DNA from 3 places in the Butyrivibrio sp. ob235 genome. Region 3 is predicted to be linked to each of the others. Evidence: predicted binding sites of a transcription regulator. Region 3 holds the regulator's gene; each other region holds the start of a gene.
What was found. The regulator NrdR, encoded in region 3, represses ribonucleotide reductase genes. The targets are predictions, from matches to a motif close to CACAANATNTTGTG.
Positions count from the first base shown of each region.

Region 1: the regulator NrdR is predicted to act here: its motif matches at 8,602-8,615, upstream of nrdD (anaerobic ribonucleoside-triphosphate reductase).
Region 2: the regulator NrdR is predicted to act here: its motif matches at 4,293-4,306, upstream of BMW61_RS15185 (ribonucleoside triphosphate reductase).

Region 1 is NZ_FOBE01000014.1:64,917-75,701, forward strand. Features, by position in the region: gene BMW61_RS11385 (NHL domain-containing protein) at 1-201, shown strand, start outside; gene BMW61_RS11390 (clostripain-related cysteine peptidase) at 227-2,746, shown strand; gene BMW61_RS11395 (3'-5' exonuclease) at 2,771-3,724, shown strand; gene BMW61_RS11400 (D-alanyl-D-alanine carboxypeptidase family protein) at 3,719-5,140, opposite strand; gene trmB (tRNA (guanosine(46)-N7)-methyltransferase TrmB) at 5,276-5,914, shown strand; gene trxA (thioredoxin) at 5,972-6,295, shown strand; gene BMW61_RS11415 (SH3 domain-containing protein) at 6,415-7,239, shown strand; gene BMW61_RS11420 (hypothetical protein) at 7,230-7,682, opposite strand; gene murI (glutamate racemase) at 7,714-8,544, shown strand; gene nrdD (anaerobic ribonucleoside-triphosphate reductase) at 8,686-10,785, shown strand, end outside.
Region 2 is NZ_FOBE01000024.1:36,204-46,988, forward strand. Features, by position in the region: gene BMW61_RS15160 (hypothetical protein) at 1-10, opposite strand, end outside; gene BMW61_RS15165 (type I phosphomannose isomerase catalytic subunit) at 251-1,195, opposite strand; gene BMW61_RS15170 (alpha/beta hydrolase) at 1,343-2,149, shown strand; gene BMW61_RS15175 (phosphatase PAP2 family protein) at 2,180-2,833, opposite strand; gene BMW61_RS15180 (FIST signal transduction protein) at 2,852-4,162, opposite strand; gene BMW61_RS15185 (ribonucleoside triphosphate reductase) at 4,400-6,802, shown strand; gene BMW61_RS15190 (helix-turn-helix domain-containing protein) at 6,951-7,463, shown strand; gene BMW61_RS15195 (M3 family oligoendopeptidase) at 7,536-9,215, opposite strand; gene BMW61_RS15200 (ABC transporter substrate-binding protein) at 9,497-10,785, shown strand, end outside.
Region 3 is NZ_FOBE01000025.1:47,074-57,858, reverse strand. Features, by position in the region: gene BMW61_RS15590 (cell division protein FtsQ/DivIB) at 1-98, shown strand, start outside; gene ftsZ (cell division protein FtsZ) at 177-1,484, shown strand; gene nrdR (transcriptional regulator NrdR) at 1,706-2,212, shown strand; gene BMW61_RS15575 (ABC transporter substrate-binding protein) at 2,335-3,945, shown strand; gene BMW61_RS15570 (ABC transporter permease) at 3,972-4,916, shown strand; gene BMW61_RS15565 (ABC transporter permease) at 4,916-5,749, shown strand; gene BMW61_RS15560 (ABC transporter ATP-binding protein) at 5,771-6,571, shown strand; gene BMW61_RS15555 (ABC transporter ATP-binding protein) at 6,584-7,348, shown strand; gene BMW61_RS15550 (hypothetical protein) at 7,452-7,868, shown strand; gene BMW61_RS15545 (YqeG family HAD IIIA-type phosphatase) at 7,942-8,451, shown strand; gene aroE (shikimate dehydrogenase) at 8,472-9,860, shown strand; gene BMW61_RS15535 (type II 3-dehydroquinate dehydratase) at 9,872-10,309, shown strand; gene efp (elongation factor P) at 10,374-10,785, shown strand, end outside.

The DNA.
Region 1 (10,785 bases), on a different contig from region 3:
GCAAATGACGGTACTGTTTTCGTTGCTGATACGGTAAACGGCGCAGTAAGAAGAATCAGTGATGGTCAGGTGACAACAGTGGAAGTAAAGGATGAAAAAATACCTGATGCAGAACTGGTATCTCCGATGGGAATGTGCATGCAAGGGGGAAGATTATATATTGCCGACAGTTTTGGCAAAAAAATCTTTGTAATAGAGTAAGCAAGAGGAAAGGTGGAAAAAATGTATGGCGGATCAACCGATCAGGAGAAAGAAAAACATTGAAGAAGGGGGAACCGGTGTCTATAAAAGAGGTGACGGACTTGGAGGAGGACCTGTAGGATCTTCTGATGGTTATTCGGGAAAAGGTGGCGGATCCGGAACAACAGGAGGAGGCGGACCTCAGAGAAGCGGAGGTGGCAGAAGTCCTCTTTCCATAATAATTATTCTGGCGATATTACTTCTTGGAGGCGGTGGCGGTATCGGAAGTCTCATGGGAGGATTTTCCGGAGGAAACGATACTGCTTATACGAATACTCAGTCACAGACTAATTCTACCCCGCAGACAACAACTACTACCTCGGGGACACAGAATACAACGCAGCAAAATGACACTACATCTGCACAGAGTGGCAGTAACAGTGCCGGTAGCTCACAGATGGGTTCTCTTTTGGGAACACTTCTTGGCGGAGGCACGGGATATTACGGTCAGGCAAGCAGTCAGTGGAGTGAAACTCCCAATACAGGTAATCTGAACAAGGATGTCGCTGATGGCTCCAGAGATAAGAGAACTGTTTTAAAAGGCGACGGAACAGACACCACCACAATTATGGTGTATATGTGCGGAACAGATCTTGAGTCCAGAAGCGCTATGGCGACGAAGGATCTTCAGGAAATGATGGGCGCGGATCTTTCCGATAACATTAATATTATTGTTTATACGGGTGGTTGTAAGAACTGGCAGAACAACCTTATTTCCAGCAGAACCAATCAGATATATCAGGTTAAAAAGGGAGGACTTGCTCTTTTGCAGGATGGCCTTGGCGAGAAGCCTATGACAGATCCTGCTAATCTGACTTATTTTGTAAAATGGGCGAGCGAAAACTTTAAAGCTGACAGATATGATCTTATTTTCTGGGATCACGGCGGCGGCTCGGTCAGCGGTTACGGTTATGATGAAAAATTCGCACGAAACGGCTCAATGGATTTGTCTCAGATTAACAAGGCCCTTAAGGACAGCGGAATAACCTATGACTTTATCGGATTTGATGCCTGCCTTATGGCAACAGTTGAGACGGCTCTTGTTGCATCCAATTATGCGGATTACATGATTGCCTCAGAGGAGACAGAACCCGGTGTTGGCTGGTTTTACACACCCTGGTTAAATGAATACTCCAAAAATCCTTCGATGGAAACTCCTGATCTGGCTAAACTTATAATTGATTCTTACACTGATGAATGTGCAAAAACCTGCAGAGGCCAGAAGACGACACTTTCGCTGATTGACCTCGCCGAGCTTCAGAATACTGTGCCCGGAGAGTTAAAGGATTTTGCGACAGAAACGTCGGAAAAAATATCCAATAAGGAATATAAGCTTGTTTCAAATGCGAGATCCGAGGCCAGAGAATTTGCTGCTTCCTCAAGAATAGATCAGGTGGATCTCATTCATCTTGCAACAAACATGGGTACGGAAGAGTCAAAAGAGCTTGCCGAGGCACTTAAAGGGTGCGTAAAGTACAACAGAACCAGTCAGAGCATGACAAATGCTTATGGACTGTCGATTTATTTTCCTTATAAAAAGACTTCGAAGGTGGACAACATGGTCAACACCTACGAAGCCATCGGAATGGACAGCAGCTATGCTGATTGTATTCAGAAGGCAGCATCCATGGAGGTTGCCGGTCAGGTTGCAGCAGGCGGAACAACTTCTCCTGCAGGAAGCCTTTTCGGAGATGTAAGTGGGCAAGGACAGAGTGTTTCCAGCGCAGATGTGCTTATCCAATTATTCGGAGCCATGATGTCAGATGGTGTTTCAGGTGTATCGGGGCTTGATGCATCCAACTCCTCATTCTTTGGAAGAGGACTTGACGTTGAGACTATGGCTGAGTATGTCGCAGAGAATCACTTTGACTTAGACAATCTCATGTGGACTGAAAATGCAGATGGGGAATCGGTAATCCAGATGTCCGCGGAGCAGTGGGAGCTTGTTTCAGACCTTGATGTAAATATGTTCTATGACGATGGCACAGGATATATTGATCTCGGACTTGATAATTCCTACGACATTGATGCAGACGGAAATCCCGTAGCTCCTTCAGACAGAACCTGGATTTCCATAGATGGTCATCCGGTTGCATACTATCGTCTGGATACCCAGGGGGATTCAGACAACTACGCTATAACAGGAAGGGTTCCCTGTGAGGTAAACGGAGTAAGGGCAAATCTTATTCTTGTATTTGATTCTGAAAACGAGGATGGCTATGTTGCAGGTGTAAATTATGACTATGTCGAAGGAGAGACTGAGACTGTAGCAAAGAACCTCACTGAACTTGTAAAAGGCGATACAATAGATTTCCTTTGTGACTTTTATGATTATGATCAGGTATTCCAGGATAAATATCATCTTGGAGAGACCCTGACTATTGAAGGTGATATGAAGGATTTGCATATTGCAAACACTTCCGTGGGAGATGGAAACGTTCTCGTAACCTTCAAATTCACTGATATGTATGGTCAGGAACACTGGACACCTGCCAAAGAGTATTAATGCTGATGAGGATTTAGGTAAAGAATGGGTAATTACATTGTCTTCGACCTTGAGTGGAATCAGGGGAAAACAGTAAAAGAGCGAAACGGCAAATCCCTGCCCTTTGAGATTATTGAGATCGGTGCGGTTCGTATCGATGAAAATATGAACAGGACAGGTGAATTCAGCAGACTCATAAGACCGCAGGTATATAAAAAGATGCATAAGATAACAGAAGATCTTATCCATATATCAATGGAGGATCTTCAGAAGGGTGATGATTTCGTTACTGTTATTACCGAATTCCTGGAGTGGTGCGGTGAGGAACCGACATTTTGTACCTGGGGACCTCTTGATCTTACTGAGCTTCAGCGCAATATGGATTTTTACGATCTCCCGCTACTTTCAGACAGGCCGCTTCCGTTCTATGATGTTCAGAAGCTTTTCAGCATTCAGTATGAAGACGGAAAAATGCGAAGATCGCTGGAGCATGCTACAGACAGCCTCGGAATGGAAAAGGACGGGGCCTTCCACAGAGCTTTGTCGGATGCGGATTATACAGCCAGAATATTCTGTGAGCTGAGTCGCAAGGTCTTTTATAACTACTCATTTGATAATTATGTGACTCCCAAGACCAAGGATCAGGAAGTTCATATAATCTTTGAGCATTATGCAAAATATATTTCAAGAGAATTTAAGACGAGGGAAGAACTGTTATCAGATCCCGAAGTAATGGGGACAAAGTGCTATATCTGTAATAAGCCCATAAAGCGGAAGGTGAAATGGTTTTCCAATAACGGAAAACACTTTTACAGCGTATCGCTTTGCAAAGAGCATGGATATATGAGAGCTAAAGTCCGTGTTAAAAAGGCGGAAAGCCAGAAGTATTATGCGGTTAAGACTCTTAAATTTATTACAGATAAAGAAATGCTGGAAATGAAGGCAAAATCCGAAAAGAAAAGCTTCAACAGGCTTTCGGACCATAAGAAAAACTCATAATTTCGGACCGCTTCTTTTCCTTGCTTCACGTTTTCTTCTGTTAAGTCTTTTACGATCTTCTCTGCTTCCACCAAAGCTATAAGTGCTGATTAGTGAAGATATATAGATAAGAAGAATTAATGAAAAGCCGGCAAAGGCAAAATATGTAATGATCTGTTTCATGTTTAAATATATGGTTTTAATGTCTCTGTCTTCAGAAGCTGCCTGAGAGGATGATGCCTGAGAGACGAGAATATGTCCGGAACCTATAGGTACATCGTTAAATGAGTAATTAATGGTGGCTATCACATTTGATGAACCATCTTCATTATCATAGGATACTGTTGATGTGGCATCCGAGAGTGAGGAATTAACAGGAAGGATCACATAATCCGATTTTCCAAACTCAAGAACAGAAGTGGGGGCTTTGAAAATATCGTTTCCGGATGAGAAAAAGGCGTTATCCCTCGGGATATATCCGCTTTCTTCACTTTTAATATTTACTGTTATAAAATTGTTGAAACCATAGTCAAATAAAGTTACCGTATCCGTAAACTGTGAGGGAGATTCCTCCATAAAAACGACACAGACAAGCTTCATGCCACCGCGCTCTGCACAGGTGACAAGAGTTTCTCTTGCCAGATCGGTATAACCAGTTTTGCCGCCGATGATGCCGGGATAAGACATTTCACCGGATATCAGTTTATGTTTATTATTAAGATAAAAATCATCGGGTTGTCCGGCGCTTGGCTCAAAGTGATATCTTGGCGTATTACCGACTCTGCAGAGGAGCTCATTTGAGAAAAACTCAGAGGAGATTAAAGCAAGATCATATGCGCTTGTATAGTGATCGGAAGCCTGAAGACCGTTAGTATTTGAGAAGTGAGTATTTGTGCATCCCAATGAAGCGGCTTTTTCATTCATAAGATCGATGAAGCCGTCAATGGATCCGCTTACATGCTCCGCAACGGCATTTGCAACTTCGTTTGCACTACCAACCATGATTCCGTAAAGGCATTCTTCAAGTGACAGATATTCACCTGCATCCATGCCGATTTTTGAACCGTCGGCGGGGACGGAGTGTATAGCTTCATAGGAAAAATCAACTCTGTCATTAAGTCCTGCATTTTCAACCGCAAGAAGACAAGTCATTATCTTTGTGGTGCTTGCAGGGTAGAGCTCTTCATGAATGTTCTTTGCATAAAGAATTGTCCCGGTGTTGGCATCCATCAGAATTGCAGCCTCTGCACCTATTTGCGGACCAGCAGGCCATCCCGGAGTGTCATTACTTTGTATGGGCAACTCTTTTCGTGCATTCTGCGCAGCCTCAAGGTCTGTCTCCGCATGGCAAAAAGACCAGGTCTGAGTAAGCAGAACAGATATAAGAACCATGGAAATGATTATATTAAGTTTATTTATAAAACCTTTGTAATTCATAAAACTCCTTGTAGCGACAGTCTGCTAATCTATGATACACTAAAAGTGGATAAAACCAAAGATGAAGCTGCAAAAACTTTTCAATATGTAGCATTTGGTATTATAATTATTATATTGAAAGGTAGAATTTAATTTATGCGGCTTAGAAATGTAGCAGGATCCAGAGAAAGGATTGCAGAGAGCCCCTTCACAATAGATAATCCGGAGGAGCATAAGGGAAAATGGAAGGAAGTGTTCGGAAACGATAATCCCGTAAGGATAGAAGTCGGAACGGGAAAGGGACGCTTCATAATGGATATGGCAGCAGCCAATCCTGATATAAATTATGTAGGAATAGAAAAATATTCCAGTGTACTTTTAAGAGCAGTACAAAAGCAGACTGAACTTGAGCTTACCAATGTTAGATTCATAAGAATGGAAGCTGAGATCATTAATGAGGTATTTGAGGAAGGTGAGGTAGACAGAATTTATCTCAATTTCTCGGATCCCTGGCCCAAGGAGAGACATGCTCAGAGACGATTGACCTCCAGCACTTTCCTGCGGCGTTATGACCGCATTCTTAAAAAAGACGGACAATTGGAATTCAAAACAGACAACAGAGACCTTTTTGATTTTTCTTTGATGGAACTGAACACGGCCGGCTGGCATGCCGAAGCTGTGACCTATGATCTTCATAATGATGCCGTAATGAACGACGGCAATATAATGACAGAATATGAGGAGAAGTTTTCCGCTAAAGGGAATCCGATCTTCAAATATATTATTAAGCGCTAGGGTTGTTACATTAATTTACGCAAAGCGATACCACAATATCGCGGAAAGAGGTGGACGATGGCTGAGTACACATTTACAACAGACAACTTTGAGGAAGAAGTTCTCAACAGTAAGCTTCCGGTTCTTATCGACTTTATGGCTGACTGGTGTGGCCCGTGCAAGATGATGGCACCCATGATCGATGAGTTTGCTAAAGAATATGACGGAGAGCTCAAGGTTGGAAAGATAAACGTGGATGAGCAGCCTGAGATTGCTCAGAAATATGGCGTTATGTCTATCCCGATGTTTGCATTTATTAAGGACGGAGAACTTGTGGATCAGGCGGTTGGAGCTCAGAGTAAAGCTAAGCTTCAGAGTATGATTGATAAGGTTGTATCATAATCAAATTTTTGCTTATAACAAATATGTGCTATTATAGTTTCGGGTAGGCGATGCCTACCCGATTTATATTTTCATTTATAGGGGGAGATGTTGACCAAGGGATTTCCCAAGGAGAAGTCATGGCGGACAATATCAGAAATTTTAACGATTACAGAAGAAAAAACAGAAACGATGAATACTTTACAGAGGAGATAAATATAGAGATCCAGGATCCGCTGGATTTCCTTTCAGCTGATGAGAGGGAGGAGTACTACAGATCAAGACAGGCGGAAATGGATAGAGAAAGGGAGAGTCTTGCTGAGGACTCACCTGAATTTTATCTTGATGATGAGGACCTTGAACCTGTAAGTGTTGAACCCGAGAGTCCAAAAGAAAAGCCCGGATATATCAGAAAAAGGGCAAGAGAGCTGGAACGGGAAGAGCAGGTACGAGAAGAGAGAGTAAAAAAAGAAAAAGTCAAAAAAGAAAAGGTGCCAAAAGAGAAAATACATAAAGAAAAAGTGCGAAAAGAGAAGGTCCACCGGGAAAAGGTACGTAAGGATTATCGTGAAGAGGACGATAATGAGGGCGGAGTTGATCCGCTTATTATTGTAAGAATCTCTTCGATAGTTACAGGACTGATTATACTTGCTCTTATTGGAATGATATTTAAGGCTAAGGTTTATGATAAATATTTAAGACCCGATCCTGATGAAGAGCAGACTGAGGTTCAGGTAGGTGAACTCGCGGGATACACAAAGACAGGTGATAAGATAGTTACGACGGCAGACCTTAATCTGCGCAACACTCCCAGTACAGCCAGCGATGATTTTATCGTTGTTCAGGTGCCGGAAGGAACTACACTCGACAGAGTCGCTGTTAGTGATGACGGAGAATGGGCGCAGGTAAGCTATGATAATCAGCTCCTTTTTTGTGTCATGAAATACGCGACAGTTCAGGAATAGAAGGCGTGAAGCCAACCGTAGAACGGATCCAGTGCTTCAAGTATATCCTCATAACTGTCACAAAGATTTTCGATTTTCTCCGTGATAGCCCCGGCCGAGACTTTTTCATTAAGAGCAAGTGACAGGCGGGCAGCTGTTTCGGATTCAAGAGGTCTTATGTCCATGTGAATAAGGATATCCTCATAAAGCCCCTCAACACTGGCGAACAGATGAGGATATTTTTTATGAATATAAGAGAGCTCATCCAGCAAGGTTTCCCTTCGCTGAAGAAGAAACAGAGTATATACGGGTTCCACTATTTCTGAAGGTTCAATCTCTTCTCTGTCGGAGCCATCGCCGTAATCGGCTTTTGATGCGTAATACTCGCAAACCTCCTGGATAAAAGGGCTTACATGCGGATCATCATATAATTTTTGAAGTTCAAATGTGTAGGATTCATTCATAATTAATAATGATACAACAACGAGGAATGATATGCGAATAGGAATTTTTGATTCCGGTGTCGGAGGCCTTTCTGTATTGAATGAGGCTTATCACAGATTTCCGGATCAGGAATACATATTTTATGCCGACACAAGGCATGTACCATATGGAACAAAGTCTGAGGAAGAGATAAAAGGCTATGTTGATGAGATTGTAAGATTTCTCATCAGCAAAGATGTCGATGCCATAGTGATTGCCTGCAACACAGCTACCAGTGTGGGTGCATCCATGGTAAGGGAAAAGTACAAGCTTCCAATTCTTGGAATGGAGCCTGCAGTGAAGCCGGCTGTTGAGGAGTGTCGTGACGACAGTAAAAGAATTCTTGTGATGGCTACTCCCGTTACCATAAGAGAGAAAAAGCTTGAGAGACTTCTTTCAAGAGTGGATTTGCAGCACAAGGCTGATTTACTTGAGATGCCGGGGCTTGTGAAATATGCGGAGAGAGAAGAATTCGACACAAAAGAGGTAAGAGATTATATCAGTAACCGCTTTTTGTCAGTTAATGCTTCCTATGAAAAGTACAGTGCGCTGGTTCTTGGATGCACACATTTTAATTATTTTAAACCTCTTTACAGAGAACTGCTGGGGGACAGCATTCATCTGATAGACGGAAACCACGGGACAATTAATCATTTGGGTGATGTTATGGGGCTAGAAGTTAAAAATGATGAAGATAAAGAGATCATTTTTAATGAACCACAAGATATTGTGGTTGGCTTCAACACCACATACTATGAGTCGGGAGACGAAATTACGGATAACGATAGATTGTCAAAATACCTTAGAATGCTGAACAGGCTTGAATTTGTAAGGAAGTTTTGATAACGGAAAATTGTTACTTGATTTATACTATATAATGTATTATAGTTTAATTGTAGCCACAAGATATAGTTTCGGGTGGCTACTATTTATCTAAAAATATAGGTATTTCCATATAAATGTACTTAAATAGGGGGTTCGCCAGTGAAGATTATTAAGAGAAGCGGTAAAGAGGTTACTTTTGATGGTGCCAAGATTTTGGCTGCCATTGAGAAAGCAAATAAGGAAGTAACTCCCGATCAGAGCTTGTCTGAAGATCAGATTAAGAGCATAGAGGCGCAGGTAGAGGATAAGTGTAACAGGCTTACCAGGGCTGCAAACGTAGAAGAAATCCAGGATATGGTTGAGGATGGCCTCATGGAGTCCGGGAAGTTTGAGGTTGCCCGCAAATATATCACTTATCGTTATCGCCATGCCCTTGTCCGTAAGTCAAACACAACGGACGAGCAGATTATGTCTCTTATCGAGTGTAATAACGAAGAGGTTAAGCAGGAGAATTCCAACAAGAACCCCACAGTTAACAGTGTTCAGAGAGATTATATGGCAGGAGAGGTCAGCCGTGACATTACACGCAGATTCCTTCTTCCGGATGACGTAGTTAAGGCACACAAGGACGGAATTATTCATTTCCATGATTCCGACTATTTTGCTCAGCACATGCACAACTGCTGCCTTGTAAACCTTGAGGATATGCTTCAGAATGGAACGGTTATTTCCGAGACAATGATCGAACGTCCCAAGAGCTTCTCCACAGCATGTAATATTGCAACTCAGGCGATAGCACAGATTGCAAGCTCTCAGTACGGCGGACAGAGTATTACATTGTCCCACCTTGTACCGTTTGTTGATGTAAGTAGACAGAAATTCAGAAGAGAAGTTCGCCAGGAGTTTATCGATGCTGGTATGGATGCAACTGATGAACAGATAAACGATATCGCCGAGATGCGTGTGCGCAAGGAGATAGAGCGCGGTGTTCAGGTTATTCAGTATCAGGTAATCACATTAATGACCACCAATGGTCAGGCACCTTTCATTACAGTATTCATGTATCTTGATGAGGTACCTGAAGGTCAGCTCAGAAACGATCTTGCTCTTGTTATCGAAGAGATGCTGAAACAGCGTATAGTCGGTGTAAAGAATGAGAAAGGCGTTTATATAACTCCTGCATTCCCGAAGCTTATCTATGTTCTTGATGAGGACAATATTCACGAGGGCACACCATATTGGTATCTCACACAGCTTGCTGCCAAGTGTACAGCAAAGAGAATGGTTCCGGATTATATCTCCGCTAAGAAGATGAAGGAATATAAGAACGGTGACGTTTATCCCTGCATGGGATGCAGAAGCTTCCTCACAGTTGACAGTGAAGACCTTGCCGAAGGTCTGTGCAACAAGGGTAATATTGCCAATGCGCAGAACTATACCGAGGGTGATCATAAGTATTACGGACGCTTTAATCAGGGCGTAGTAACCATAAACCTTGTTGATGCAGCCTGCTCATCAGGCGGAGACGAGGAGAAGTTCTGGGAGATAATGGAGGAGCGTACAGAGCTCTGTAAGAAGGCTCTTATGTGCAGACACAACCGTCTTCTTGGAACACCTTCCGATGTAGCTCCGATCCTTTGGCAGTTTGGAGCACTTGCAAGACTTAAGAAGGGTGAGACAATCGATAAGCTCTTATATGGCAATTATTCAACAATTTCTCTTGGATATGCAGGACTTTGCGAATGCACAAAGTTCATGAAGGGCGTAACTCACACCGATGCTGCAGGAAAAGACTTCGCACTCAGAGTAATGCAGTTTATGAATGATAAGTGCGCAAAGTGGAGAAAGGAAACAAATATTTCGTTCAGTTTATACGGAACACCCCTTGAGTCCACAACCTATAAGTTTGCAAGAGCACTTCAGAAACGCTTTGGAATTATTGATGGTGTTACAGACAAGAACTATATCACAAACAGCTATCACGTTCATGTAACCGAGAAGATAGATGCCTTCACAAAACTGAAGTTTGAGTCAGAATTCCAGGCACTTTCACCCGGAGGAGCTATCAGTTATGTAGAGGTTCCCAATATGAACAATAATCTCGAGGCTGTCCTTGCAGTGATGCAGTATATTTATGAGAACATCATGTATGCAGAGCTCAATACAAAGAGTGATTACTGCCAGTGCTGTGGATACAACGGAGAGATTCAGATTGAGAACGATACCGATGGCAAGCTGATCTGGAAATGCCCCAACTGT
Region 2 (10,785 bases), on a different contig from region 3:
ATTTCCCCATTACTTTTTTCCTCCTTTTTGGTATTGTCTATATGTTTGCAATTTTTTGCAACATAGGAACAATTCTAACATTTGAAGGAAAAATGTCAAGGATTTTTTAAGTGTTTTTTCGATATATTGAAATATGTGTAACACTTTGGTAACATATTGGCCATCTACCACGCTGAATATAAACAAAGCCTTCCGCAGAATTTGCGGAAGGCCTCCAGTTATTAATTCAGTTTTATATCACAGTTGTTATTTATTCTTCATAGGTAAGAAGTGCTTCGCAGCACCCTTCTATCTCATAATCTCCACTTCCTGCGGGAAGGAAAAAGCTGTCACCCTTTTTGTAAACCATTTCTTCGTTTTCACAGCGTATTATTCCGCTTCCATCCACTATAAGTACATGAAGGAAGGATTCCTTTCCGATATTTCCGCAGAATTTGTTGCCAGTCTGTTGTGATGTAACAACTTTGTCCACAGTGAAATACTTACATGCAGCGATGTGACCGTCCTTAGGGTGAACCTTAGTAACCGGCGCAAGCGTAGTAACATCCATAGCTTTTTCTACATGTAATTCCCTCAGATTTCCGTTTTTATCACGTCTGCCATAATCATATACGCGGTACGTTACATTCGAATTCTGCTGAATTTCTGCAAGAAGTATGCCTGCACCTATGGCATGCAGGGTTCCCGCCTCAATAAAAATCACGTCACCTTTTTTTACCGGATATGCATTCAAAACCTCTGTCAGAGTCTGATTTTCAATCCTTGCCGCAAATTCTTCCTTTGTAATCTCACGATTGAAGCCATAGTATAAAAAGGCATCCTTTTCAGCATCGATAATGTACCACATTTCGGTTTTACCATACTGATTTTCATGCTCTTTTGCATATTCGTCGGACGGATGAACCTGAAGTGAAAGATCTTTTTTTGCATCAATGAACTTGATAAGGACAGGAAAATCTTTGAACTGTTCACATTTTGATCCCAGAACTCCCCTGCCGTTTTGCTGTATATATTCAGTAATGGTCTTATTCGCAAAATCTCCATTCTCTATTACCGATTCGCTACCCGGATAACATGAAAGTTCCCAGCTCTCTGCGGTAACATCACCTGCCGGGATTTTTCCGAACTCATCCACAAGCTTGTTTCCACCCCACAAGTAATCTTTTGTGGCTGCTTTTAGCTTTAATATTGACATTTTTATCCTCTCTTTTTATTACATAATACTGAATTGGGAATTTTATTATAGTATCTTAAATCATATTTATGCAACTATTACAATTTTAACCCGCACATTGTGATATACTAAATTATAAAAAAAATACCGTAAAGAAGGCGTGATGCTTTGAAAAAAATAAAAAAATTTCTTAAATGGATAATAATAGCACTCATTTTTATTGCTGCTGTTCTCATAATCGCTTTCAAGCTGTACACAAGCAGCTACTACCGCGCAGACCTGAGCATTACTGAGAACATTCAGGAATTACTTCGAAATGACGTGCACTCATATTCAACCAAAGACGGAGCGGTCTTTATCCCTCAAAAGCAGGAAATTAAGGCTGTTATTGTATTTTATCCGGGCGGAAAAGTAGAATATACCTCCTACAACGGACTTATGTATGAGCTTGCTGCAAGAGGATATATATGCCTTTTACCAAGAATGCCTGAAAACCTGGCACTGCTTAGCACAAATGCAGTAGACCGAATCACTTCCGGGTATGAGGAATTCAACAAGGAAGCTGAGGAACTCGACTGGTACTTGGCAGGGCATTCTCTCGGAGGCGTTGCTGCATGTGTTCATCTTGGGAAAAACCTCATCCCCGAAGAAGGCGGCAGTTCTGAAGATGTAACTATGTCTTCTGAGTACAGCGGAATTATTCTTTGCGCTTCATATCCGACGGAAGATCTATCAAACAGCAATCTCCGTCTCCTTTCGATTTATGGCTCGAATGACCAAGTACTCGATCGTGAAAATTATGAAAAGAGCAAGAAATACTGGCCTAAGGATTCCGAGGAGCATATCATTCTCGGCGGCATTCATTCCTATTTTGGAAGTTATGGTATCCAAAGCGGTGATGGAGAGCCGGAAATCACCAATTATAATCAAATAACCCAGACAGCGGACATTATCGCTGACTGGGCCAGTCACTAACTCATATATATTTAATATCTCTTGCTATTATTATCTTAGATCCTTATCTGCTATGCCTTTAAATAGGAAAAGGAGTGCCGAACTTATAAGAATTCCTCCAAGAATATCTGTAAGCCAGTGTACTCCGCAGATAAGTCTGCCCACTACGGTAACAACCATAATTACTGCGCAGCAGATCTTCAGAAGCTTCAACAGCTTTTCATCTTTAATATAATTCCCAATTACCATAATTGTGCTGGCCATTACCACGCAGATGAGCATTGTATGCGAGGACGGGAATGAAGCTTCCGCTTCGGTAGCATCCGGCATTATTATCGGCCTGTAATTGATAATCACCTTTTCAAACAATGCATAAAGAGCTATAACCACCGCATAAAGGCATCCAAGCTTTATGATAACAGGGTCGACTTCGGTTATGCTTTTTCTTTTTATAAGTTGTAAAAGTCCGATCAGAGCAAACACAGCACACACCAGAAGTGCAAGAATTCCGAAAATCTCCGTTATTTTATACCATATGATATTTATTCCGAAAATGTTATGAAATGCAGTATTTATGCTATAAAATCCCATCGGCTTACCCGTCTCCGGAACTACGGCAACATCCACATTCTTAACAAGAATAATCAGAATCAGCGCAAGAAGAGCAAAAACCCCCGAAACAACAAAACTTTTTCTACTTTTCATAATTTATTATATCTCCTATTAATTTTTAGTTCTATCCTGCAATTTTTCCTGCAGATTCTCATTTGCTTCCCGAAGCTCAGCTGCTGTCACATTTATGAAATTAGCCAATCTTCTAACCATTGACAGCTGATCATGCATCTTGTGCTCCTCAGGAACCTCTATCTCCTTATCTCCTATACCAGTAGGCTGCGACATAGCCTGTCCGCCCTCTCGCATTCCGATAGCCATAAGCGTAACATGATGTTCGATTATGTATTCACCCATACGCATGATCTCGCCACTTGAATAAAAACCACTTACAGGCGCAATCAGGCTGAATGGACCGGTCTCCTTATTAATCAGATATTTCCAATAGAGGCGTCTGACGCCGCAGGAATATAGAAATACTGCCTGTGGAGCAAAGCTTCTTACATTCCACACAAGGTCCTCAACATCGGATTTAATAACGTCAGGATCTCCGTAGGACAGGTTAACCTTAGAACCCTGCTTAATATCAGCCGCAAGCATTAGTGATCTATCCTCGGTATTGCAGGAAAACGGCATACGCAGTACTTCATGTCCATGCTGGTTGGACATAATCGGGAATTCCAAAATATTGGCAAAGAAATTCTCATCTGCCTGTATGTCCAGATATTTACTGTAGATATCACCCGCCGGCACCCCGTCAAGCTCGTACAGCCTCTTATCCTCTATCCTGGTTACGGTCAGATCTCTTCCTAGCGGCTTCCATCCGATAGCATGATGAATATCTATATGAAAATCATCACCCGAGTAAGTCACAAGAACTACGCCATGCTCCGACGTTTCAGTATCCCCGATAACCATTGTTACGTTTTCTTCAATCTTTTTCCCTGCACTACCTGCCCCAAAGATTTTTACACTTTTCTCGCACTTTTCAGCTTCCCTGAGAATCTTGGTACTGTTTATAGATTTCAAGGTCATTAGTATTTCTGCGGCTTTTATGCTATCCGTTACATCTATGCTGCGACAAATATCTCTTCCCGTGTCCTCTTCGCGGCCTTCTTCTGTTTCAAAAAGATGAACACCAATCTCTGTACTCTCAAAAATAGAAACAGCCATAACCAGTCCGTATTCAGCCAAATGGCCATCACAGATGTCCCCATTTGAACTGGTACCTGCTATATGTGCATCGGGATACATCTCTTTTATTTCCTGCTGGATTTCATGTATCTCTTCCCTGCCAAATGCTATGGTGTACAAGTGGAAAAGTATAGACTTGAACGACGTTCTCTGAGTATATGCATAGACCTCTGATAAAGCCTTGGTTACCTCTGATGCTGCAGTAAATTCATAATTATATTGTTTCAATTGCATTAACCTCTGTCATAAGAAAATAATTTATCACGTCTAATATTATAAGGCAAACAAAACATATCTGAAATAGCTCTTTTAAGAAACACTTGTAATCATGCCGTTTTTGCCGCAAAGAAACGGATAACACAATATATAGTGTTTATAATTAATAAATTACCTATATATTGACCGTCCACATTTTATGTGATACCTTATATGTAGTGGGTATTTAAGTTTTTTGGGGGTGTTCTTATGTATGATGTAGTAAAACGAGACGGTAGTATTGCGAGTTTTGATATTTCAAAAATATCATCTGCTATAATCAAAGCTTTTGTAGCTCTTGATAAGCCCTATCACACAAGTGTGATAGATCTTGTGGCTCTTCGGGTAGCTTCAGATTTCGAAAGCAAAATCTCAAACAATAAGATAACAGTAGAACAGATTCAGGACAGTGTTGAGAAAGTGCTCTCAGAATCAGGTTATTCCGACGTTGCCAAGACTTACATTCTCTACAGAAAACAGCGTGAGAAGGTCCGCAATATCAACTCTGCACTTTTAAACTACAAGGATCTTGTAAATGACTACCTCAAAATCAATGACTGGCGTGTTAAGGAGAATTCAACGGTTACCTACTCTATCGGTGGTCTCATTCTCTCAAATTCAGGCGCCATTACAGCAAATTACTGGCTGTCAGAGGTATATGACGAAGAGATTGCAAAAGCTCACAGAAGCGCTGCAATTCACATCCATGACCTTGCCATGCTATCAGGATATTGCGCAGGATGGAGTCTTAAACAGCTGATTCAGGAAGGACTTGGCGGCATTCCCGGCAAGATTACATCCGCTCCTGCCAACCATCTCTCCACTCTTTGCAACCAGATGGTCAATTTCCTTGGAATCATGCAGAACGAGTGGGCAGGTGCGCAGGCTTTCTCGTCATTTGATACATATCTTGCTCCTTTCGTGAAAATTGATAACCTTTCCTATGAAGATGTCAAGCAGTGTATCCAGTCCTTTGTTTACGGAGTCAATACTCCAAGCAGATGGGGCACACAGGCACCGTTTTCCAACATCACTCTGGATTGGACCGTTCCTGCCGATCTTAGGAACCTTAACGCTATTGTCGGCGGAAAAGAAGTTGATTTCACCTATGGCGACTGCCAGCGTGAGATGGACATGGTCAACAAGGCATTTATCGAGATAATGATTGAAGGAGATGCCAACGGACGTGGATTCCAGTATCCCATCCCCACCTATTCAATAACAAGTGATTTTGATTGGAGCGAGACTGAAAATAACAAACTTCTCTTCGAAATGACTGCAAAATACGGCACACCGTATTTCTCAAATTATATAAATTCAGACATGGAGCCCAGCGATGTTCGTTCCATGTGCTGCAGACTGCGCCTCGATCTTCGCGAACTAAGGAAAAAATCAGGCGGATTCTTCGGGTCCGGCGAATCAACAGGTTCTATCGGCGTAGTTACTATCAACATGCCCAGAATAGCATACCTTGCGAAGGACAAAAATGACTTCTACAGTCAATTGGATCATCTCATGGATGTCGCTGCAAGAAGCCTTAATACTAAGCGTCAGGTTATTAGCAAACTTCTTGAACAGGGCTTATATCCTTACACCAAGAGATATCTCGGATCCTTCAGCAACCACTTCTCAACCATTGGACTTATCGGAATGAACGAAGTGGGTCTGAATGCAAAGTGGCTTAGAGCCGACATGACAAACGAGAAAGTTCAGCAGTTTACCAAGGAAGTTCTCACCCATATGAGAGACCGTCTATCCGATTACCAGGAGCAGTACGGTGATCTCTACAACCTCGAGGCTACACCTGCTGAATCCACCACATATCGCTTTGCTAAGCATGATAAGGAACTTTATCCAGATATCATAACCGCGAACATGGCTGAAACGCCTTATTACACCAATTCATCCCATCTGCCTGTAGGCTACACTGAGGATATTTTCTCAGCTCTTGATATTCAGGATGAATTACAGACATTGTATACCTCGGGAACCGTATTCCATGCATTTTTAGGAGAAAAGCTTCCTGACTGGAAAGCCGCTGCCAATCTTGTGCGAAAAATTGCCGAGAACTACAAGCTTCCTTACTACACCATGTCACCAACCTATTCTATTTGTAAGGAACACGGATATCTCTCCGGTGAGCAGACTGTTTGTCCTATATGCGGTGCAAAAACCGAGGTTTACAGCCGTATTACAGGTTATTATCGTCCTGTTGCAAACTGGAACGATGGTAAGGCTCAGGAATATAAAGATCGAAAAGTATATGATGTAGCACATTCAACTTTGAAACGCGAGAATGTATCAGTTTCAGTAAAAACTGCCGCAGAGCTTGAAAACAACCTGATAAATATAAAAACACCCGATATGAATTCGGTACTTTTATTCAAGACAAAGACTTGTCCAAATTGCAAAATAGCCACTGCTCTTCTGGATACAGCCGGTGTCAAATACGAGCTTATGGATGCAAATGACAACTCAGACCTTGCTCAGGAGCTGGGTATCATGCAGGCTCCCACACTTGCCATCCCCGAAGAGGGCGGATATAAGTTATATCCCGGAGTATCAGATATAAAGGGATGGATAAATCTTACAAAGCAGAACACAGCAGTATAATCCTTATTCTATAAACCTTCTTCTACGATAAAAACTCCGGATCTCCGGGGTTTTTATTGTGTAATTTTCAAATTGCCTGCATATATTATTAGACAAGTGCTGTAATCTCGTATATTATTGAATGAAAGAGTTCTATGGAGGAGCAAAAATGGGGAAAAAATCCATCAAGGAAAACAAGAATATTTACTTTGAAAGCCGCGAGGAAGCAGGTCTCACAAGAGCACAGGCCAGTGAGCGTATCGGTTTTATCAGCGAAAGCCGCCTTGAAAAAATAGAAACCGAAAAGACTGCGATTCAGCCGGAAGATGTTGTTGCTATGGCAGAGGCCTATAAAAAGCCCGAATTATGCAATTTTTACTGTACACACGAGTGCAGAATCGGTCAGGATTCCGTACCTGTTGCCAAAGAGTCAACTCTCTCCGAGATTGTACTTGCCATGCTTTCTTCTCTCAATTCGCTTGACGAACAGAGAAACAGGCTTATAGACATCACTGCAGATGGCATTATCTCTGATGACGAGCTTCCTGATTTCGTTAATATCCAGAAGCAGCTCGCTCAGATTGACCAGACAGTAGAGTCTCTTAAGATCTGGATGGCTAATACCGTAGCAAATGGTCAGATTAACAAAGAGAAGCTAGATGCGCTTTTAGCAAAGAAATAACGCATAATTCTACAATTAGAGCATTAAAAATGGCATGTGAAGAATAACACATGCCATTTTATTTTACGTTTTTTATTCCAATTTGGCCTTATCCTGCATGTTTACTGCAAGTTCAGCGATTGTGCCATCCCTGAAGGGACTCTTTAATCCAACCTCATCCAGCATATCTTCATAGAACTTACTTGCTGATATCTTACAAAGATCAAGATAATGTTTCCAAGCATCCTTGTAATCCTTGTCCATCCATACCTTAAACTGCATAGCAATTACACTTGCAAGCACATAATCGATGTAATAGAAAGGTGACCAGAAAATGTGTCCCTGCTTCTGCCAGAATCCACCCTCTGCAAAGAAGGGATCACCATCAAAATCGAGCCATGGTCTGTAGGTCTTTTCCAGATCCTTCCATACCTGTTTTCTCTCAGCTGGTGTCATCTCAGGCTTCTCATATACTATATGCTGGAATTCATCAACCATACATCCGTAAGGAATGAATGTAATTGAATCTCTTATGTGCATCTTGAAGTAATCATCTTTTCTGTCACCAAAGAACTTATCCATCCAGTTGTAGGTGAAATACTCCATTGACATTGAATGAATCTCTGCCGTTTCCATCGTTATATCGTTGTGCTCAGTAATCTCTTCATCTTTTGTCACATAACCCTGGAATGCATGTCCGCACTCATGTGTGACAACGTCTACATCACCGGCTGTACCGTTGAAATTAGCGAAAATGAACGGAACCTTGTATTTCGGCAAGAAATCCATATATCCGCCCTGTTTCTTGTTCTTTCTTCCAAGTACATCAAAGAGCTCGTTTTCGATCATAACATCGATAAATTCAGCTGTTTCAGGCGAAAGCTCTCTGTACATATCCTGTCCGGCTTTCATGATCTCCTCAGGTGTCCCGATCGGTGCAGGATTTCCGTTTTTAAAATAAACCTCGTTATCATAGTACTTGAGCTCTGTAACGCCAATCTCTTCGCGGCGTTTCTCCTGAATCTTGCAAACAAGCGGAACAAATGAATCCTTAACCTGCTTTCTGAAATTCTCAACCTGAGGTCTTCTGTAAGAATTTCTCATCATACGGTTGTATCCAAGCTCGATGTAGTTCTCATATCCCAGTTCTTTTGCCTGTTTTGTCCTGTTTTTAACGAGTTTATCATAAATATCGTCAATTTCATCGGTCACAGACATAAAGTAGTCTGAAAGAGCCTTCCAGGCCGCCTTACGATCATCTCTGTCGTTACCTGTAAGGAATTTTCTCAGCAAAGAAATATTGTACTCTTCTCCCTTAAAAGGAATCCTTGCAGAGGCAATAATATTGTCATACTTATTGATGAGGGCATTCTCCTCCTGCATAAGCGGAAGAATTTTCTCGTCAATGGAAGCAAATTCAAGCTCCATATTTTTAAAAGCTACCTTGCCGATCTTTTCCTCAAGATAATCTCTGTAGGGCGAATTATAAATGAGCTTCTTGTAGTCATTATCGTACTGCGCAATAACAGGTCTGATTTCGTCAATATATTCCTGCTCCTTGGCATAAAACTCCTCTTTGGTATCCACATCATGTCTAAAGCATCCTATGGTCATATTGGTTCTGATATCGTTCATAAAATCATAGTAGCTCTTGTGGAGTGCAAATTGCTCCTCTCCACTCTTAGCGTCCTTACTGTCCGCCATCAGCTTTTCAAAAAAAGCCTTCACTTTATCCATATCTATGTGTTCATATGGCATCTCTGAAAATTTCATGCGTTTTTCCTCGTCTTTCTAAAAGATACTGCCCTTCGATTATAGTATTTTAGCCGCTATTTTACAAGGAATATTTAATTGTGCGCTATTTGTTGCTGCGCGTGTTGATATATTGATGTTCTGATGTATTGATGTTCTGATACCGTATCTGTTAATATAATTTAGTTAATCTATATAATGATATTTAATAAACTTTTTATTATTCAGCCGACTATTAGCCTATATAATTAAAATAGTACTGTATTAGCTCTCTTGTTTTTGCACAGAAAGGATGGGTAAAAATGGTATATAGAAAGATTATTTCCGTAATTACTGCCTTTTCGCTAATTCTTATGTCCGCAGGATGCTCAAAAACTGCCCAGGAAGCAGAACAACCTGCAGAACCCGGCACTATTACACTACTTAACATAAAAAGCGAAGTAGGTTCTCAAATCGGGGATCTTGCAAAAGAATACTCCAAAGAGTCAGGCGTCTCTGTAAATGTCATAAATGTTCCCGCCGGCGTAGATGCACAGGCTACGCTTAAGGGATATTATCTTTCCGATCAGATGCCTGATATAATCGCTTGCGAAGCTTCCGGTTTCAGTAACTGGGATGGTCTTCTTGAAGATTTAAGCGACCAGGACTGGGTACAACGCACTGATGCTTCCTATTCCGATAGCACTTATGGCGTTCTGGGATTCCCCTATACTACAGAGGCTATAGGCCTTGCCTATAATGCAAACATCCTGTCCTCATGCGGAATTGATCCTGCTTCAATCACAGGTCCGGAATCCCTGCAATCAGCATTTGAGACCATTGATTCTAAAAAGAACGAGCTTGGTCTTACCGCTGTAATCGGCTTTTGTGCAGAGCCAAATGATGTAGGATGGTCAGCAGGCAACCATATCTTTGGCACCTACCTTGACTCAGGACTTGGCAGGACTGATACCACTTATATTGATATGCTTAATGATGGTGGAAAAATTGATGATGAGCGTTTTTCAGCCTTTGCAAATATGATCAGCCTTTTTATAAAGTATTCTGATCCTGCGGTTCTTACGGAAAGCGCATACAACGAACAGGTTGCCAATTTTGCAGCCGGAAAATATGCTTTCGTAACACAGGGATCCTGGATAGGCGCTACAATGACAGGCGATTCTTCCGCAGATTATGCAGCTGCAGGAAACTTTGAGGTAGGTATGCTTCCATATTGTTTCTTGGACGGACAGGACACAATCCTTACCAGTGCTCCATCCTGGTGGGCCATTCCCAAGGAAGGAAATGTAGAAGAAGCAAAGGCATTCCTCCAATGGTGCTCCGAGGACTCCGGCCAGAAAATTCTTGTTGAAAGCGCAGGATTTATCAGTCCCTTTACGGACTGTAAATATGTAGCTTCTGACCCGTTCGCCAAGGTCATATCAAGTTATATTTCTGCCGGAAAGACATCAAACTGGCACTGGCAGAATATGCCATCCGGACTGGGACAGAACGGTCTCTCATTTGCTTTCTATAAATTCGCCACCGGAGAGCTGGATCCAGAAGGCTTTATAAATGAAGTCAAATCCATCACTTCCGAATGGTATTCAAA
Region 3 (10,785 bases):
AATACATTTTGCCGGAACTCCAAGGAAAAAGCGGCATCCTGGAAATGTCAGAATATGATTCAAATACTCAGAACATTACATTTGAACAGAAAAATTAAAATTCTAGGTTGTAAATTATATAAAATAATTATAAAATGCTTTGTAGGAGTTTTAGGTTATGAAGGAGGAGCACTATCTTGCTTGAACTAAAGTCAAATGAGGCTGAATCCGGTGCCAAGATCATTGTTGTTGGGGTTGGTGGCGCAGGAAATAACGCTGTAAATAGAATGGTAGAGGAAAATATTTCCGGTGTAGAATTCATCGGAATTAATACAGATAAGCAGGCTTTGCAGCTTTGCAAAGCTCCCAAGCTGCTTCAGATCGGTGAGAAGCTCACCAAGGGTCTTGGTGCGGGAGCAAAGCCGGAAATCGGTCAGAAAGCTGCTGAGGAGAGCCAGGAAGAGATTTCCGCAGCTCTTAAGGGTGCTGACATGGTTTTCGTTACTTGCGGAATGGGTGGCGGTACCGGTACAGGTGCAGCTCCGGTTGTAGCTAAGCTTGCAAAGGATATGGGTATTCTTACTGTCGGTGTAGTCACCAAGCCTTTCGCTTTTGAGGCTCGCGTACGTATGCAGAACGCACTTGCCGGCATTAACACAATTAAGAACAACGTAGATACTCTTATCGTTATTCCTAACGATAAGTTACTTCAGATTGTTGACAGACGTACAACAATGCCCGATGCACTGAAGAAGGCTGATGAAGTTCTTCAGCAGGCAGTTCAGGGAATCACAGATCTGATCAACGTACCCGCTGTTATCAACCTTGACTTCGCTGACGTTCAGACAGTAATGAAGGACAAGGGAATCGCACACATCGGTATCGGTTCCGGTAAGGGCGATGATAAGGCTGCAGACGCAGTTAAGATGGCGGTTGAGTCTCCTCTTCTTGAGACTAAGATTGACGGAGCTTCCAATGTTATCATCAATGTATCCGGTGATATCACACTTATGGATGCTTCAACTGCATCAGACTATATCAGAAATCTTGCAGGAGATGATGTTAATATCATATTCGGCGCTATGTATGACGAATCAATGGCAGACACCTGCAATATTACTGTTATTGCTACAGGTATTGATGACAGAGCAAATAATGCTGCTGCATTGCAGAGAGCTCTTAATCGTAACGCTGAGAAAGCCGCAGCCGCTCAGGCAGCACAGGCTGCAGCTGCTGCATCACAGCAGGCTCAGGCACAGCCTCAGCCCCAGGTTCAGGTACAGCCTCAGGTTCAGGTTCAGCCGCAGGTACAGCCAGTTCCGGTTACTCCCGAGCCCATGATTGATACACTGACAGCTCGTTCAGCTCAGACAATACCGACACAGAAACCGGTTACTCCTCAGCCTACTCAGAGACCTTCATCAGGACTTAATCGTACTCCTGAAGTTAGAAGCTCTGTAGAAGCTAAGAGTCTTAAGATACCGGATTTCTTACAGAAAAAGTAATAATGACTTTCAGACAGTCACCTGAATAATCGGGTGACTGTTTTATTTTGCATTTTTTAATAGTTTGAGCGAGATAATGCATTTTTTTGTGGATAATTCCGTTTCACAATGTTACAATAACTTGTGTGGGTGTTTTTTTTAGACCCTAAATCTTGTAAAAGAATCAAAAGTTACAAATCTATAATTTTTTATGTGCGATAAAGCACAGAAAGGTTATCATTATGAAGTGTCCTTTTTGCGGTAAAGACAACACTCGTGTAATTGATTCAAGACCTGCGGATGAGAATACATCCATCAGACGCAGACGTGTCTGCGATTCTTGCGGGAAGAGGTTTACGACCTATGAGAAGGTTGAGACTATCCCTCTTATTGTTATCAAGAAGGATAATAACCGTGAACCCTACAATCGTGCAAAGATCGAAGCAGGCGTGCTGAGAGCATGTCACAAGAGACCGGTAAGTGCTCAGCAGATTACACAGATTGTCGATGCTGTAGAGACTGAGGTTTTCAATCTTGAGCAAAAGGAAATCCCCAGCCGTATTATCGGTGAGCTTTGCATGGATAAGATGAAGAATCTCGATCCTGTAGCTTATGTAAGATTTGCGTCTGTTTACCGTGAGTTTAAGGATGTAAATACCTTCATGGATGAGCTTAAGATAGTACTTGAGAAGGAAGAAGAGGGTGTGATAACCGATTCTACTGATAAGAACACCCCCTTGTTGAAATAAACTGTAATCTGACCTTGGTTGTTGACATCTGCTACGTCTTTCCGTATAGTTTATGGTGCATCAAGACTTGATAATCAAATTGTTTTGGTGCGAAAACTAAATAAAGAAAGAAGGATTGTAACATGATGAAAAAAGGTATTGGAAGGAGAGAACTTTCCACACTTTTAGTTGTGTTAACGACACTGACTCTTACTATGAGCGGATGCTCAGGTAAAAAGGCAGAGGAATCTACGGCAGATGCGACCAATGCTACCGAGAATACCAGTTCAGGAAAGGACGGTAAAGCGGAGACAGCTGACAACACTGCAAGTTCAGATGATCTTTCAAAGATTACCATTGGTATTCCACAGGATATTGACAGTATGGACCCGCACATCGCACAGGCGGCGGGAACCAGAGAAGTACTGTTCAATGTTTACGAAGGACTTGTGAAGCCTGACCAGAATGGTAATCTGCAGCCTGCCATAGCCAGCGAGTACACAATTTCTGAGGATGGAAAAACTTATACCTTCACACTTAGAGAAGGCGTTAAGTTCCATGACGGTTCTACGGTTACGGCGGAGGATGTTAAATATTCAATCGAGCGTAATGCCGGTACCGATGGAACAGATCCGTTGATATCGGCATTTTCTAATATTGATAGTGTTGAGATTGCGGATGATTCCACAGTAGTAATGACACTTAAGGAAGCAAATACAGAGTTTCTGGCATATATGACAGTAGCTATTATTCCTGCTTCCAATGAGGATCCCGAAGGTAATCCTGTGGGAACAGGCCCTTATAAGTTTGTTTCACGTTCACCTCAGGAGAACGTAATACTTACCAAGTTTGATGAATATTGGGGCGAGCCCGCATACATTAAGGACATAACACTTAAGGTTGAGGCTAATGCTGATTCAATCGTTATGGATCTTGAAGGCGGCTCCATTGATATGTTTGCAAGAGTAACATCTGCACAGATGTCACAGCTTTCCGATAAGTTTGATGTATATGAAGGAACCATGAACCTTGTTCAGGCACTGTATCTAAACAATGCCGAGGAGCCCTTCAACAACGAACAGGTTCGTCAGGCTCTCTGCTATGCTATAAGCCCGCAGGAAATCATGGACTTTGTATCAGACGGAAAGGGAACCGAGATCGGAAGCAGTATGTTCCCTTCCTTCGGTAAGTATTTTGATGCAAGCCTTAGTGAGACCTATAACCAGGATATTGATAAGGCTAAGCAGCTGCTTGCAGAGGCAGGATATCCGAATGGTTTCGACTTTACAATAACCGTTCCCTCAAACTACACTCAGCACGTAGACACAGCACAGGTGCTTGTTGAGGAGTTTAAGGCTATCGGTGTTAACGCTACCATCCAGGAAGTTGAGTGGAATACATGGCTTGATGATGTATATACAAACCGCAACTTCCAGTCAACTGTTATCGGTGTTGATGCTTCAACACTTACAGCTTACGCACTTCTTAGCAGATTCAGATCTGATGCGCACAACAACTTCATCAACTACAATGATGCGTCCTACGATGCAGCATTTGATGCAGCTGTGAATGCAACTGATGATGCCGAGAAGACCAAGAACTACAAGGAATGTGAGAAGATTCTTTCTGAAACCGCAGCAAATGTATACATTCAGGATCTTCCCGAGTTTGTAGTATTAAATAAGAAGTTTACAGGTTATACTTTCTATCCGCTTTACGCACAGGATTTTTCAAAGATAAAACCTGCTAAATAAAATATTGAAAAAAGAGGAACACGCATATGAGATACGTATTGAAAAAAGTTTTGAGCATGGTGCTGACTTTATTCGTTGTATCTTTGTGCGTGTTCTTTGCATTTAGTCTTATACCGGGAGATCCGGTAACAAGAATGTTCGGAACAGAGGCTACACCTGAACTGATAGCGCAGTACAGAGCAAAAATGGGACTTAATGATCCACTTCTTGTCAGATATTTTCGCTGGTTTATAGCATTTTTACAGGGGGATATGGGAACCTCCTATGATTACAAGATTCCCGTAGCTGGTATGCTTGCAGAAAAAATCCCGATTACGCTTACACTTGCTATTATGTCTTTTGTGATCATGGTCATCATATCGATTCCGCTCGGCATTTACACTGCAAAGTACGAGAATGGAATAATTGATCATGTGATTTCTGTTATTAATCAGATAATTATGGCGGTACCGCCGTTTTTCTCAGGAATATTATTGACCTTCTTTTTTGGTGTGATTCTGAAAATATTCACGCCGGGAGGTTTTGCTTCATATACAAAGGATGTTCAGGGATTTCTTAAATACCTGATTTTGCCGGCTTTTGCCATAGCACTTCCTAAGGCAGCAATGGCGACGAAGCTTCTTAGAGGTTCTGTCATTGATGAGGCCGGAAAGGATTATACAAGAACAGCCTACAGTAGGGGAAATACCACAAACGGCGTTCTGTATCGTCACGTCTTGAAAAATGCCATGATTCCTGTAGTTACATTTATGGGAATGGCTCTCGCCGATATGGTTGCCGGAAGTATTGTAATTGAGCAGGTTTTCGGAATCCCCGGAATAAGCCGCATACTTCTAAGCTCAATCAACAACAGGGATTATCCCGTGGTAGAGGCAATCATCATGGGAATAGCAATCATGGTCCTTGTGATAAACCTGTTGGTTGATATCATTTACAGAATTATCAATCCCAGAATCGAGGTGGAGGAGTAATGAAGAAATTTCTTTCACTTTTCAAAAAGAATAAAGCTACAGGGCAGAGAAATACATTTCTTCTCCTTGGGACAATACTTACGGGAATAATACTCCTTATGGTTATAGTGGGAGTATTCTATACTCCCTATAGCCCGACTAAGATGGATGCTTCGGCAAAGCTTCAGGGTATCTCTCTTAAGCACATCATGGGCACTGATAACATGGGAAGAGATGTGTTCAGCAGAGTTCTCTACGGAAGCAGGATTACTCTTATAATTGCGACGTTCACCATTTTGATCGGAGCGGGAGTAGGGACAATTATCGGAGCTCTTGCCGGATATTTCGGAGGAATGTTTGGCGAGGTGACAATGAGAATTATTGATGCAATGCTGGCGTTTCCCAGTATTTTGCTCTCGCTGGTTTTTGTGAGCCTTTTCGGAACCGGAACCTATCAGGTTGCCGTAGCTCTCGGAATATCATTTGTACCAAGCTTTGCCCGCATAGTGCGAGGTGAATTCCTAAGGTGCAGAAACATGGATTATGTGGAAGTAGCAAGGCTCCAGGGAGTTTCAAATATCAGAATAATATTTGTACACATACTACCAAACACGGTAGGAGTATTGCTTTCATCAGTGATGATCGGCTTTAACAATGCTGTTCTTGCGGAGGCGGGACTCAGTTTCCTTGGAATAGGTGCGCAGCCGCCCTATGCAAGTCTCGGGAAAATGCTCTCGGATGCACAGGGTTATCTGTTCAACAGACCCAGTTATGTAATAAGCATAGGTCTTGTGATTGTGCTTATGGTTTTGGGATTTTCGTTCCTTGGTGAAGGTATAAAGAGAATTCAATGATTTTTATAAGGAAAGCAATTTATGGGAAATGTAATACTTGATGTTACTGATCTTCATATAGAATTTCATGATCATGACAAGCCGGAGACGGTTGTCGAGGACTTTGATCTTATGCTTGAAGAGGGCGAGATTGTCGGAATCGTCGGGGAATCCGGATCCGGGAAAAGCATGAGCGCCCTCGCAATCGCAGGACTTTTGAAAAGACACGCCCTCACGAAACAAGGCAGAATCATGTTCGACGGTACCGATCTTTTAACCTGTGACAGACAAAAGCTGAGGTCATATCAGGGTGATGAGATATCAATGATTTTCCAGGAGCCCATGACCTCTCTTAATCCGGTGAAGAAGATTGGCTGGCAGGTGGAGGAATCACTTAGGATCCACCACCGCGAAATAGATAAAAAGGAAAGAAAACGCCGCGCCATCGAGATGATGGAGGCAGTAGGACTTCGGGAGCCGGAGCGTGTTTACAATATGTATCCGCATGAGCTGTCGGGCGGAATGCGCCAGAGAGTTATGATAGCTGCAGCGATGATAGGTGAGCCCAGGATATTGATCGCGGATGAGCCGACGACGGCGCTGGATGTCACAATTCAGGCTCAGATCGTGGAACTCCTTAGGAAAATGAACAGAGAAAAAGGAACCGCAATCATTTTTATCTCCCACGATCTATCACTCATCAGACAGCTTTGCAAAAGAGTTATAGTTATGCAAAAGGGGAATATAGTAGAGATTGGCGATGTGGAGAATATTTTCAGAAGACCTCAGATGCTCTACACAAGAAAGCTTATAGCTGCGATTCCGCAGATAGATCTATCGTAAAAGGAATGTCCTATGGAACAGGAAAAGGTAATTCAGATCAAGGATCTGAAGGTTTACTACAAAGATCATAAAAAGAATCCGCTTAGCAGGGACCATAGAAGGCAGGTTTTAAAAGGAGTTTCTCTTGATATATATGAAGGAGAGATTCTTGGAATTGCCGGGGAGTCAGGATGCGGTAAATCCACCCTTGCTAAGGCCCTGGTTGGAATGAATAAGGATATCGAAGGAGAGCTTATTCAGAAATACAATGATGCGCAGATGGTTTTCCAGGATCCGTATTCGTCCCTTAATCCCACAAAGAAAATCGGATGGCTTTTGGAAGAGCCCTTAAGGGCTGATAAAACAAGGAATTGGACTAAAGAGGAGAGACAAAAGCGGGCAAAGGAGATCATGCGTGCAATAGGCCTTCAGGAGAATATGATGGACAGATATCCGTCGCAGCTATCCGGAGGGCAGAGGCAGAGAGTCAGCATAGGCGTTGCTCTTATGAAATCGCCCAAGGTTTTGATTGCGGATGAACCTGTATCGGCTCTTGATGTTACGATTCAGGCTCAGATTCTGGAACTGTTGCAGAAACTTCATCAGGATATGGGAATTACTATTCTTTTCATATCCCATGATCTTCGCGTCATATATCAGATATGTGACCATGTAGCTGTTATGCATGAGGGAATCATTGAGGAATACGGTGTTCCGAGAGCTGTTTATAAAGATCCCAAGAGCCCTTATACCATGCAGCTTCTGGAGGCTGCCGGAATAAGACAGCCCAAGGTATAAAGTTTTCGCCCCTATATGCCGATATAATACAAGATGATGTGAAATGATTGAAAAACGCCACAAGTTCGTGTATTATAACGATGTATGAAGAAAGGAGGGGCGTATGAGGATTGATGGGCTTGATAACTCATATATACGCGAAATATATCAGGACGCCATCGCTTCACCGGATAAGAGTTCGCAGGTAAGACCGGAGTCTACACCCCAGAGCAATGTTAAGGAAAGCGATAATACTGAAAAGTCTGTTTCTGAGGAGGTTGTAAAAACTCCCCGCAGAAACTCAAATATAAGTGATGTCAGAGTGTCTTTGGGGAATAGAGACAGTTCACTTGTGGGACTTTCCAATCTCGGAGGAATTCAGTCGAGCGTTATGCGCAAGGCCGTTTCGGATATGCAGAAGGATTCAATTCTTCATGAATATCAGTATTTTGTGGGAAGCGGAGCTGTAAGAAGAAAAGAAACTGCCGGCGATGGCAATGTAGTGATGAATGATGAGGACGGACTTGTCGTTCGCAAGTGATTTGGTAATTTAATGAAAATAAAGGGATAGGAAAGTGTTTTTCCTGTCCTTTTTTTATGTTATAGTTTTCTCTATGAGACACTTACTTTATCCGAGCGAGATCTCGGAATCAACCTATTTAATTCCATTTGACAGATTATATGATGAGGGCTACAGAGGGGTTATTTTCGATATAGATAATACCCTTGTTCCGCACGGAGCGCCGGCTGATGAGCGCGCTGTAGAGCTTTTTGATAAGCTTCATGAGCTGGGATATCAGACAATGCTGCTATCAAATAATAAAGAGCCCAGAGTAAGCCCTTTTGCTGATGCTGTGGAATCGGGATATATATACAAGGCAAACAAGCCCTTCCTTTCAGGCTATTTTAAGGCCATGGAGAAGATGGGAACCGGTCCGGATAATACTTTGTTTGTGGGTGATCAGATTTTTACTGATGTCTGGGGAGCAAACAGAGCCGGAATGCATACGATCCTTGTAAAGCAGATAGACAAAAAGGAAGAAATTCAGATTGTTATAAAAAGATGGTTTGAAGCAATAGTTCTCTTCTTTTACAAAAAGCATATAAAGCGCATGGAAAAATAGAGTACCACTTGGAGGCTGATATGGGAAAAGACATAAAGGGTACTACGAGAGTCTGCGGACTTATAGGTAATCCCGTTCATCATACGTTGTCGCCCGCTATTCATAATACATTGAATGAGCTTACGGATACGGATATGGTATACGTGCCCTTTGAGGTGAAGGGTGAAAATGTTGAGGCGGCGGTAAAGGGGGCATTGGCTCTTGATGTTCTGGGGCTTAATGTTACGATTCCGCATAAGAGTGCAGTTATTCCTTTTCTTAAGGAGATTGATCCTGTTGCAGAGAAAATAGGTGCTGTAAATACCCTCGTCAGAACTGAGGATAACACCGGTTTTAAGGGATATAATACGGACTATACAGGGCTTCTTAGATCTTTGAAGGAAGAAAATGTAAGCCTTTCGGGGCAGTCTGTTATTATTCTGGGAGCCGGAGGAGTTGCAAGACCGGCGGCATTTATGTGTGTAAATGAAGGAGCAGCTGAGGTTTATATTCTAAACAGAACCTTTGAGAGGGCAGCCGATCTGTGCGCTGATGTCAATGAATACGCCGGAAAAGATATTGCAATTCCGATGGAACTTTCGGCATATAATGAGCTTCCTTCAGACAAAAAGTACATCTGTATGCAGATGACTCAGGTGGGACTTTTTCCTGAATCGGATAAGGCGGTAATAGAGGATCCTTCTTTCTATGAAAAGCTGAGCACCGGATTTGATGCAGTTTACAGACCGCTTAATACACAGTTTTTGCAGAATTGCAAGAAGGCGGGAGCAAAGAGCATATCTGGACTCAGGATGCTTTTGTATCAGGGAATAGACGCCTATGAAAAGTGGAACGGCATAAAGATCACACGAAACCAGAGTGAGACAGTATACGGGAGACTTCTCGGGGAACTTATGGATGGGCAGAATATTGTGCTCACCGGTTTTATGGGAAGCGGAAAAAGCACAGTCGCCAAGATGCTGTCAACAATGCTTGGATATGAGCTGCTTGATTCCGATTCGGAGATTGAACATCAGCAGAGAACCACGATCAGTTCGATTTTTGAGCATCAGGGTGAAGGTGCTTTCAGAGATATGGAGACAGAGTATATAAAGCAGCTCCTCGAAAGCGAAAAAAAGCGTTTTATTCTTTCGGTTGGAGGCGGACTTCCGCTTAAAGAAGTAAACAGAGAGTTCCTTAAAAAGATAGGCAAGGTCATTTTTCTAAAAGCAAAACCCGAGACTGTCTATGACAGGATCAAGGATGACAGAACCAGACCACTTCTTAAGTCCGATGATGTTTTACAGAAAATAAAAGATCTGCAGAATGAGAGAAGAGCGGTTTATGAGGATGCAAGTGACATCGAGATCGATACGGATGCGATAGATGCTTTGCAGGTTGCAAATGAGATAATAGAGAGACTGATTTGAGGATTACGAAAATGAAGCTACTAGTTATAAACGGACCCAATCTTAATTTTCTTGGCATAAGAGAGAAAGCGGTATACGGCAATGAGGATTACGATTATCTTGTTAAAATGATAGAGGATAAGGCATCTTCATGCGGAGCGGACGTTGAAGTATGGCAGTCGAATCATGAAGGAGCGATTATCGATAAGCTGCAGGAAGCATATTTTGACGGCACAGAGGGAATTGTCATAAACCCCGGAGCATATACTCATTACAGTTATGCGATACATGATGCTCTAAAAAGCCTTGAAAATATCATCAAGGTGGAAGTACATATCTCCAATATAAAGGAGAGAGAGGACTTCAGGGCGAATTCCGTCACCGCACCCGCCTGCGATAAACAGATATACGGACACGGACTTCAGGGATATCTGGAGGCAATTGATTACTGCATGAAAAAAAGTTGTTGAAAAAAATATAACATTAGTATAATATAATCTAGTTGTTTGATTTGTATTAATTAGGAGGATTTTTATGATTTCTGCAAGTGATTTCAGAAACGGTATGACCATCGAAATCGATGGCAATGTATGTCAGATTATAGAATTCCAGCATGTAAAACCCGGTAAAGGCGCAGCATTTGTAAGAACAAAGCTTAAGGATATTATCAACGGCGGTGTTAAGGAGACAACCTTCCGTCCTACAGAGAAGTTCCCTGCAGCACGTATCGATCGTAAGGATATGCAGTATCTTTATGCTGATGGCGATCTTTTCAACTTCATGGATAACGAATCCTATGAGCAGATCTCTCTTACAAAGGATCAGGTAGGCGATTCAATGAAATATGTTAAGGAGAATGAGACCGTTCAGGTTAACTCATACAATGGCAACGTATTTGCTATTGAGCCTCCGCTTTTCGTAGAGCTCGCTATTACTGAGACAGAGC